Regions from separate parts of the Peribacillus sp. FSL P2-0133 genome, predicted to be linked through region 1. Evidence: predicted binding sites of a transcription regulator. Region 1 holds the regulator's gene; the other holds the start of a gene.
The links. The regulator LexA, encoded in region 1, represses DNA repair genes until DNA is damaged. The targets are predictions, from matches to a motif close to CGAACATATGTTCG.
Positions count from the first base shown of each region.

Region 2: the regulator LexA is predicted to act here: its motif matches at 1,862-1,875, upstream of addB (helicase-exonuclease AddAB subunit AddB).

Region 1 is NZ_CP150254.1:2,137,109-2,141,551, forward strand. Features, by position in the region: gene MKY17_RS10290 (hypothetical protein) at 1-1,332, shown strand, start outside; gene MKY17_RS10295 (hypothetical protein) at 1,693-1,980, opposite strand; gene MKY17_RS10300 (LysM domain-containing protein) at 2,219-2,482, shown strand; gene lexA (transcriptional repressor LexA) at 2,691-3,314, opposite strand; gene MKY17_RS10310 (LysM peptidoglycan-binding domain-containing protein) at 3,470-3,781, shown strand; gene MKY17_RS10315 (recombinase family protein) at 3,801-4,443, shown strand, end outside.
Region 2 is NZ_CP150254.1:1,288,096-1,292,538, reverse strand. Features, by position in the region: gene addB (helicase-exonuclease AddAB subunit AddB) at 1-1,733, opposite strand, end outside; gene lepB (signal peptidase I) at 1,923-2,486, opposite strand; gene MKY17_RS06200 (TVP38/TMEM64 family protein) at 2,520-3,134, opposite strand; gene MKY17_RS06195 (hypothetical protein) at 3,427-3,798, shown strand.

The DNA of each region.
Region 1 (4,443 bases):
AAGGCGTATGAAGCAGGCTACCAAACGGTTTTTGTTCAGCTTCATGATTCAGCTGGAAATGGATCAGTGAGCCAATATGCTAATGGAAGGCTTTTAGCGCAAATGCTTTCTGAAATCAGTAACCATTTCGGGGGCGAAAAAGTAAATATTATAGCTCACAGCAAAGGGGGGGCAGACACCCAAGCGGCTCTAGTACACTATGGAGCACACCAATATGTTGGAAGGGTCATCACTTTAGCTTCCCCTCATCATGGTTCTTACCTTGCTGATTTGGCTTATAGCTGGTATGCGGGCTGGCTTGGTTCCCTATTAGGTCAAAAAGATGATGGAACTTATTCTTTACAAGTTGGTAAAATGGCGGAATTTCGTTCTGTCACGGATAACCATGTTAACTCTCGTAAAAACATGTATTTCACTGTGGCAGGTATGAACAGAGGCCCGGTTCTTTCAGCTTTATCAATGGGTGGACAATATTTATCTTCATATGGCGAAAATGATGGTCTAGTAAATGTATGGAGTACAAAAATACCCTACGCAACACATTTATTTACGGATCCCAACTTTGATCACGACAATATCCGAGTCGGTTCAGCTGTATTTTCAAGAATTGAACCCTATTTAAGGAGTACTTCCACCACTGGGATTCCTGACTTTAATGTCAATTATAAAGAACGAGTTGAAGATGATGTCATTACAACCGCACTCGCTCAAACTGTTCTGGGTGATGTCCTGAAACAAAATGTTTGGATTGAACAAAGTTTCCATGTAAATGAATCAGCCCCGGGTAATATAACCATATATACAGCCTCAGATGATGTCGAGGTTGAATTGATTTCTCCATCCAATAAAAAATATTCACCTTCCTTAAAGGTTGATTCAGCCAAAAATGAAACTTCCTTTTTTAATGGTGCAACCATCCAAACATTCAATAGAAACAACCTCGAAATCGGTGACTGGAAAGTGCGAATGAAGACTAAATCGCCAAAAGACGCCTACCTGTTCACAGCACAATTTAACGAAAAGAATCCCATTACATTAAGTATGGCCGGAAAAGTTAAGCAAAAAGATGCAAAATTTTTAATAAAGAATCCAATGAATGATAAAAAAACGCCAATCAGCACAACATTTTTGGTTCATTTAGTAGATGAAACCGGTAATGAAATTAGTAGGAAAAGCTCTATTAAGGTAATGGAGACCGAAAATTTTACTGGTACCCTTCCAGAAGTGCCTAAGTCAGGTGTATATAATGTAACAATTGACGTCAAGGAAAAAAATGTGGATGGCAGTGAAAGAACCCGGACGCTGGTTCGTTCGGTCTATATCGAGAAATAGTGAAATGCCTTCTCTTATTGAGAAGGTATCAAATTCGAAGAAAAGTCAGTTTTCCGGCATGAGCGTCGTGAATTTCTTCAATCAGGTAGGGTTTCATCCATTAAAATCATGGTTCGGGATAAGAGCATTCCGAACCTCCTTTTTTTACTAAATGAATACCTTATCTTAATTGAAAAGGTATTTTTGGGGTAATGTTTAAAGGTATGGTTAACTTGGGAGTTGGTGATTCAGCCAAAGGAAACATTCAGGTTGTAATTGTTAATATAGATATTAATTTGACGGATGTTCGATGAGGACAGCAGCAAAGTCGGGCTCCTTGCAATACTAGAGATTGATGAATTGCAGCGAGAGACAAAGGGTTTAATCTGTCTTATGATAAGTGCCTCTATAAGACAAAATACCAGTTTTAAGTGCAGAATAATTGCCAATGCTTGCATAGCCATAAAACCAGCCCATGAAAATCCCTGCAACCAAGTGATTACGATGACTGATGAAAATGGAAATGAATAAGCCAAGACCCAAAGCGATGGTAGGGATGAATTTTGGATGAATATGAAAAATGACCTTAATAAGTTGAGTAAGAATCATGATGATCGGAATGGCTATTACCGCATCCCAAAAGTTTGTATGGATGGTTGGGAAGTCCATAATTTCACCACCTTAAATTGTAGTTTTCAATATTAATTTTCACTTTTTATCAAGGCTTTATACAATAATAAATAAATTCATATTTAAAACTAATAAATAAAAGGTTATGCAACCAGGTTTTGAAGATTTTCAGAGTTCAATTTTAAAGCCATCAATCCATATAATTATATGGATTGACGGCTTTTTCTGGTTGGCAGCAGGAATGGTTTAATAATACACGGAGCTAGCCAACATAAGTATGTTTATCTATAGTAAAAATAATGAACGAAATATCGGACTCATTTTTGATGGACATACAGAAAAACTGGTGAACCTTATCGAAACAAGCGATTTAACTATATATGATGCAAGCAATGAGGAGGTTTATCATATTGTCAAAAAGGGGGATTCCATCTCTGCGCTTGCAAAAGCATATGGTTCTACACAAGTGCAGATTCAAAAGTGGAATGACTTGGTCGATCTTAACCTTATTAAAGTGAACCAAAGATTAAGAGTGAAATGAATTTTAACTGGGAGCGGTATTTTTTAACGCTCTCCTTTTTTATTTGAATGAACTTCTTGCCAAAGTACTTACATCCGTTATAAAAGATGTGATATTCCCATGAAAATGGATTCTATTAAAAAAATATATCAAAACCTACTCTTCCATATGCATATTGAGAGAATTCAGGACATAAATTAAACAAACAAAAAAAGCGCGGTTAGCGCTTTTAGTGTATTTGTCTATATAAGCCTATTACTTTTCCAAGTATCGAAACATCTCGTAAAATAATTGGTTCCATATTTGAGTTCTCAGGCTGAAGCCTTATGTAATCCGGTTCCTTAAAGAATCGTTTTACAGTGGCTTCATCATCTTCCGTCATGGCCACGACGATATCTCCATTATTGGCATTGCTTTGTTGTTTGACGATGACATAGTCTCCATCATGAATTCCAGCTTCGATCATACTTTCACCCATGATTTCCAGCATGAATACATGGTCATCATGTGGAACCATGCTTTCGGGAAGCGGAAAGTATTCTTCTATGTTCTCGATGGCCGTTATGGGCATGCCCGCTGTTACTTTTCCAAGTAACGGCACGTTCACGACATTGGCTTTGGGAATATTGTTCGCTTCCTCCGAATTCATTATTTCAATGGCCCTTGGCTTGGTTGGGTCACGTCTAATCAGGCCTTTACTTTCCAGGCGGGATAAATGTCCGTGTACTGTTGAACTTGATGCAAGTCCCACTGCTTCGCCAATCTCCCGTACGGAAGGTGGATACCCTTTTTGGCGGACCTCTTCTTTAATGAAATCAAGAATATCTTGCTGCCGTTTTGATAGTTTAGTCATTTGTGCACCTCTTCCCCAATGTTCTTTGCTATATTATAGCATGGCCCCCAACTCTATACAAACATAAGTTCGAATTTTGTTGTTGACTGAAACAAACGTTCGTATTATAATTTGATCATAACATACGAACGAACATTCGCTTTGGAGGGATATTTATGAAAAAATTATACAAAAATTATATTTATACGATTCTATTAGCGGGATCAGTATTCATCTTTTCAATTTTATTCTCTTGTACATTGAACAATGATCAAAAAAATGATTTCCTTTCTATAGAAGTAAGTGAAGGTGACACCCTATGGGAAATTGCCGAAGAATATGAAGAAGCAAATTTGACAAAAAAAGAATTCATTGGTTGGATAGAAGAGCATAATGGAGTCAGGGCGGATTCGATTAAACCTGGTCAAGTCATCGTCATTCCAGTTAAAGGGGAAGAACTTGTCCAGAATTTGGCCAGTGAGCAGTAAGCAGTGAAGGTAGGGTATTATGAAAGCGGTAATCTATTGTAGGGTCAGCACAGAAAAAGAGTCACAGGAAACATCATTGGCAAGGCAAGAAGATGAATTAGTCAAATTGGCAGAAAAGATGGATGTTGAAGTCATTTCCATAATAAAAGAACAGGCAAGTGGTTATGAGTTGAATAGGGATGGCATTTTTGACATGCTCGAACTTTTTAAAACCAAAGAAGCTGAAGTACTATTAATCCAGGACGAAACAAGACTGGGAAGAGGAAATGCCAAAATAGCCCTTTTCCATGTCATCCTTAAAGAAGATGTGAAAATTTATACGCTCTCACACGATGGGGAACTTGAGCTATCTGATTCGGATGCGATGGTCATCCAGATAGTCGGAATTGTAGAAGAATATCAAAGGAAACTACATAATCTTAAAATAAAGCGCGGGATGATAAGGGCTGTTGAAAAAGGGTATCGTCCTCAAAAAAATCTTCAGAATCAAAGGAATTCCACTGGAAGGGACCGTAAGGAGATTCCTATAGAGGAAATTATTAAACTTCGGGCCAATGGATTGACATTTGCAGAAATCGCAGCAACTTTAAGGGGCTTTGGATACAATGTATCTAAGGCTACGGTGAACAGGCGTTTCCTCGAACATCAACTGAATACACTGG
Region 2 (4,443 bases), 850 kb from region 1:
ACCAAAGAAAATTCAAGCGACTCCAGACCAGCTTCAATGATAACTGCAAACTGTTTCATGGAAAGCTCTTCCCCGCTCAGCAGTTCAACGAATTGATCCAATAGGTCGACAACTGCATTCCATGTTTGCTCATGCTCTCTTGCCGATACCAAATCACCTGCTGCTTCTGCCTCTTGTTTCAGCTTTTCCAATTTTTCCGATACATGCAATTCTTCAAGATATAGATAAAGGGCTTCACACAATTCCCTGCCATTAACAGCCTTTTTAACACGTTTTGAGAGCTTCAAGATGGGCTCGGTAAATAATTGCTTCAGCTCATTCAACTCTTGCTCAAGCTGCATTTCCTTATCCGTTTGATTCCGGTCCTCGAGTTCCAGTCCGCGGAAGCGCCGGTAGGTCCAACGATCTTTGGACGTCCACCTGCTTCCTTTAATGCCACGGGCCAGCACATAGTTTTCCAGCTTATCTACCTGTTCGCGCATTCTATCGTGGTTATTTTGCAGCGGAAATAGAAGCTCCGTCTTGATGGCACGAAATACCGGCTCATAGCGCCAATAGCCATTGATGATCTCCAAAGTGGAACGAATCAGCTCAATCAGAGGATGATTCAGCATCGTCCGTTTGGAATCGACGAACAAGGGAATTTGATAATCCCGAAAAACAGTTTGTAAAATATCTGCGTACGCTTCTCCATTCCGGACTAAAATCGCAATATCACTGAAACGGTGCTGCTTCTGTCTGACCAGCGACAAGATGTCCCGGGCAACTCCTTCGATCTCGGCTCTGCGGTTAACTGCCTCGGCGATCGTTACATCAGGCGACTGCTCAAAAGTTTGTGCAGGTCGAATGGCAAAATAAGTTTCCAGATGATTCAGTCCTGGGCTCTTTCCAAACCTTTCCGTTCCTTTTAAGATTCGATCTTCTGAAATCGGTATGCCATTCCTCAATCCAGCCTGATAAAGGTGATGATATAGATTTCCCGTTTGCCTGAACAACTGTAAATCATCCGGAGCATATTGTCTGTAGGGCTGATCTAACGTCAGCGAGATCGTTACACTCCTGCACAGCTTGATCATTTCTTCCACAATCAATAATTCCTGTGGAGTCAAACTATAAAAACCATCAATATATATATCCGCATCCCTTATATAGGAAGAACCTGCCATTTTCTCGATCAGCAAAGTGAAGTAGTCTTCTGAATCTAAATATTTGTTAACCATTTCATCCTCAAAAGCCTGATAGACCAATTCAAGATCATGCAGTTTATCCTGAATGCCGCTGCCAGCCTGCGAGGTTTCGGCCAAATAGTTTTGAATGTCATCAGGTTGGATGCAATACTGCTTGAACTCAGCCAGCATTAGCTCCATCTGTGCAATGAACCCCTGCTTATCAGCAGAACGACGAAACATCTTTAACTCTTCCTTTTTATCATCCATGATCTTCCGTATCAACATATTAACGCCTACGCTGTCCAAATGCAGCCGGCTCATCCCCCCGGTCTCCTGAAGAACGCGCCAAGCAAGCCTGCTAAAACTAAAAACCTGTGTCCGGATCATTCCGGCAAGGCCTGGTGTTTTAATTAATTTATATTCAGATAGAAACGTCATCTGATCAGGAACGAGGTAGATAATTGGATTTCCTTCGGGATCTTCTGCCAATTTGGAGCGAATTTCGTCCAATATATTCGAAGTTTTCCCTGCACCCGATCTTCCCAGTAAAAAACGGAGTGACATCTCTTTTTCCCCCTTACAACATAATATCTAGATCCATCATACCAGAAATACTTTAGTCACCATGACTAGGTTTCTGTTTCCAATTAGATTTACTTTCTATTATTTTACCGTTTCCCTTTAAAAAACACCAATCGTACGTTCGCGTTTTTCCCCAAAAGAAAAAGCCCACATAATTTTGGGCTTCCACGATCATTCACCTGTAAATTTATAATTGAAATCTTTGACCGGCCAATATCGAACATCCACTTTACCAACAACATTTTCAACCGGTATATAACCAAAGTGACGGCTGTCAGCACTTTCAAGACGATTATCACCCATGACAAAAAGTTTGCCCTCCGGAACTTTGGTTACATCCGTCAATTCTTTTAATGTAAAATCACCCGTAAAGTCCTGTTCCGGGAAACCTTCCTTGAATTTCTCAAGATAAGGCTCATCCACTTTCTTACCATTTACGTAAAGCCAATCATCTTTATAACGAATTTGGTCACCTGCAATCCCTATAACTCGCTTAACATAATCTTCTTGTGAATTCGCATGAAAAACAATAATGTCAAAGCGGTTGATATCATGAATCTGGTAATTGATTTTATTCACGACAAGTTTATTTCCATCTTCTAGGGTCGGCTGCATCGACTTCCCTTCAACATCATAGCTTGAAAAGAAAAATGTACGGATTAAGATGTAAATAACAAAAGCTATCATCGCTGGTTTTATCCAATCGGATAAAGAATTCTTATTTGTTTTTTCCATCTAGTTCAACCCCTACTGCATTTATATACTAATTTATTGCCCTTCTTCCCTCTTCATGCTTTTATTTAACCGGACTTCAAGTCTTTTCCCCACATACCATAGGATAAAGATGACGATCCCGATAATGATCGTACGCACAGGTTTATGAATTAAGGATACTAAATCGTAACCTACGAAGCTGATCGTAAAAATCATCACCGCTTTCCCTCCCACTACTGCAAGTCCATATTGCAAGGGACTGACTTTTGAAAGTCCTGCCACGATATTAACGATGGCCGAAGGTGTAAAAGGGAAGCAGAGCAATATGAACAAAGGACCGAATCCATGGCTTTCCACCCAAACCATCAACCTCTGCACCTGTTTATGCTTTTGCAAAAATCGGAAAAACCTCGTTTGTCCATATCTTCTAATAATCCAAAAGATCAAAAAAGAACCCGCTACCGCACCAATCCAAGAAAATAAAAATCCCCACCATAGGCCAAAAGCCGTTGCATTAGCAAGCACGAACACCACTAAAGGCAAAAAGGGCAAAAAAGCTTCCAGCATCGGCAGTAAGATCCCGGGAATTGGACCGAATGAGCGATATTGCTGAATAAGTGCAGATATATGATCAAGTGTAAACCACTCACGTATAGTATCCAAATCCATAATTATCTCCCTCGACATGCTGCTATCCAAGCAGCATAAACTTATTAAAAACTGTTTATTTTAGATATATCACTTTCCCCTGAAATTGCAAGAATTATTATCCATATACCTTCATACTTTCCCTAACTCCGGAAAACATAATCTTGTTAACGAATATTTCTAGATTTATCAAAACCGCTTGCATATACACTGAAAATACATTAGGATAAAAAAACAGAACAAACGTTCTTTTTTTTACATAGTATACATACTAATATTAAAAACCGTGCTACTTTAGAAAGGAGCGGTCAAGATGACCCGCATTCCAGAAGATGACCGAAATATGATTGAAAAAGCCATCTACCTCCCTATGGTTATAACAGTCTTAAACCGGGATCTCAAGGTCATCGAAATTAGTCCGTTTAAATTAAAAAGGCCCTATTCGGAGCTAGTCGAACATATTTTAAAAGTGGTTCAAGACGAACTTGCCGAGGTAAGGCGATATTTGCGCAAGGAGAATATTAAGGTTAGTGAAATCAAACGCGATGAATCCTTCACGATGTATTGTTTTTTATATAAAGGATACGAGGAACATCATAATTATTTCAATCCCCGCCTTCGCAACAAAACCGAAGACTTGTTATGTTATTACTTTTTCGAAAAAAGACACCGTTCAAGGAATTAGCGGGTTACAGCATCACCACTATATGTTTGTGAACTATGGGTGTTTGGAGCCTTTCGGGAAGGGTACAGATGACCTTCGTTGTAAGTATGTATGCCATTAACAACGCATCCCACCTTTCCTGCTTCATAAAGTTACGGGAGGCCAATTTTTGATAATCAAGATCTATAGGACTTACTTACCTCCATTCACCTGTATGAATGTTCCATAATCATATAATAATTGGCTTGTTCAAACATGGATTTTCAATTTTCGATCAAGGCATAACCTATGTAATCAAGTGAACCATTTTAGTTTTAAGATTCTTTAAATCAAAGTTATTTACATATTCCTTGGCAAAGGTTGGAGTGACCCCCGTTATGATCGTTTCCACCCTCATCAAACCAAAGCACTCATCATATTGATGAGAAAGTTAGGAAAACAGCTTTCTTGAAAGAGGCGCTTCGACAAATCAATGGTAAAGTAACTAATGTCATTACCCGCCGAAGAATGTAACACATCACTCATGATTTGAACTGAACGATTCAAGGACACAGTCCTTAACGATATTAGGTCGGGCTCGTATAATAACCATTATCCAACACTATCATTTTAGAGTCCGTATAATGTTTTTGCAAAAGATTGTTAATTGCATATCCATACTTACTA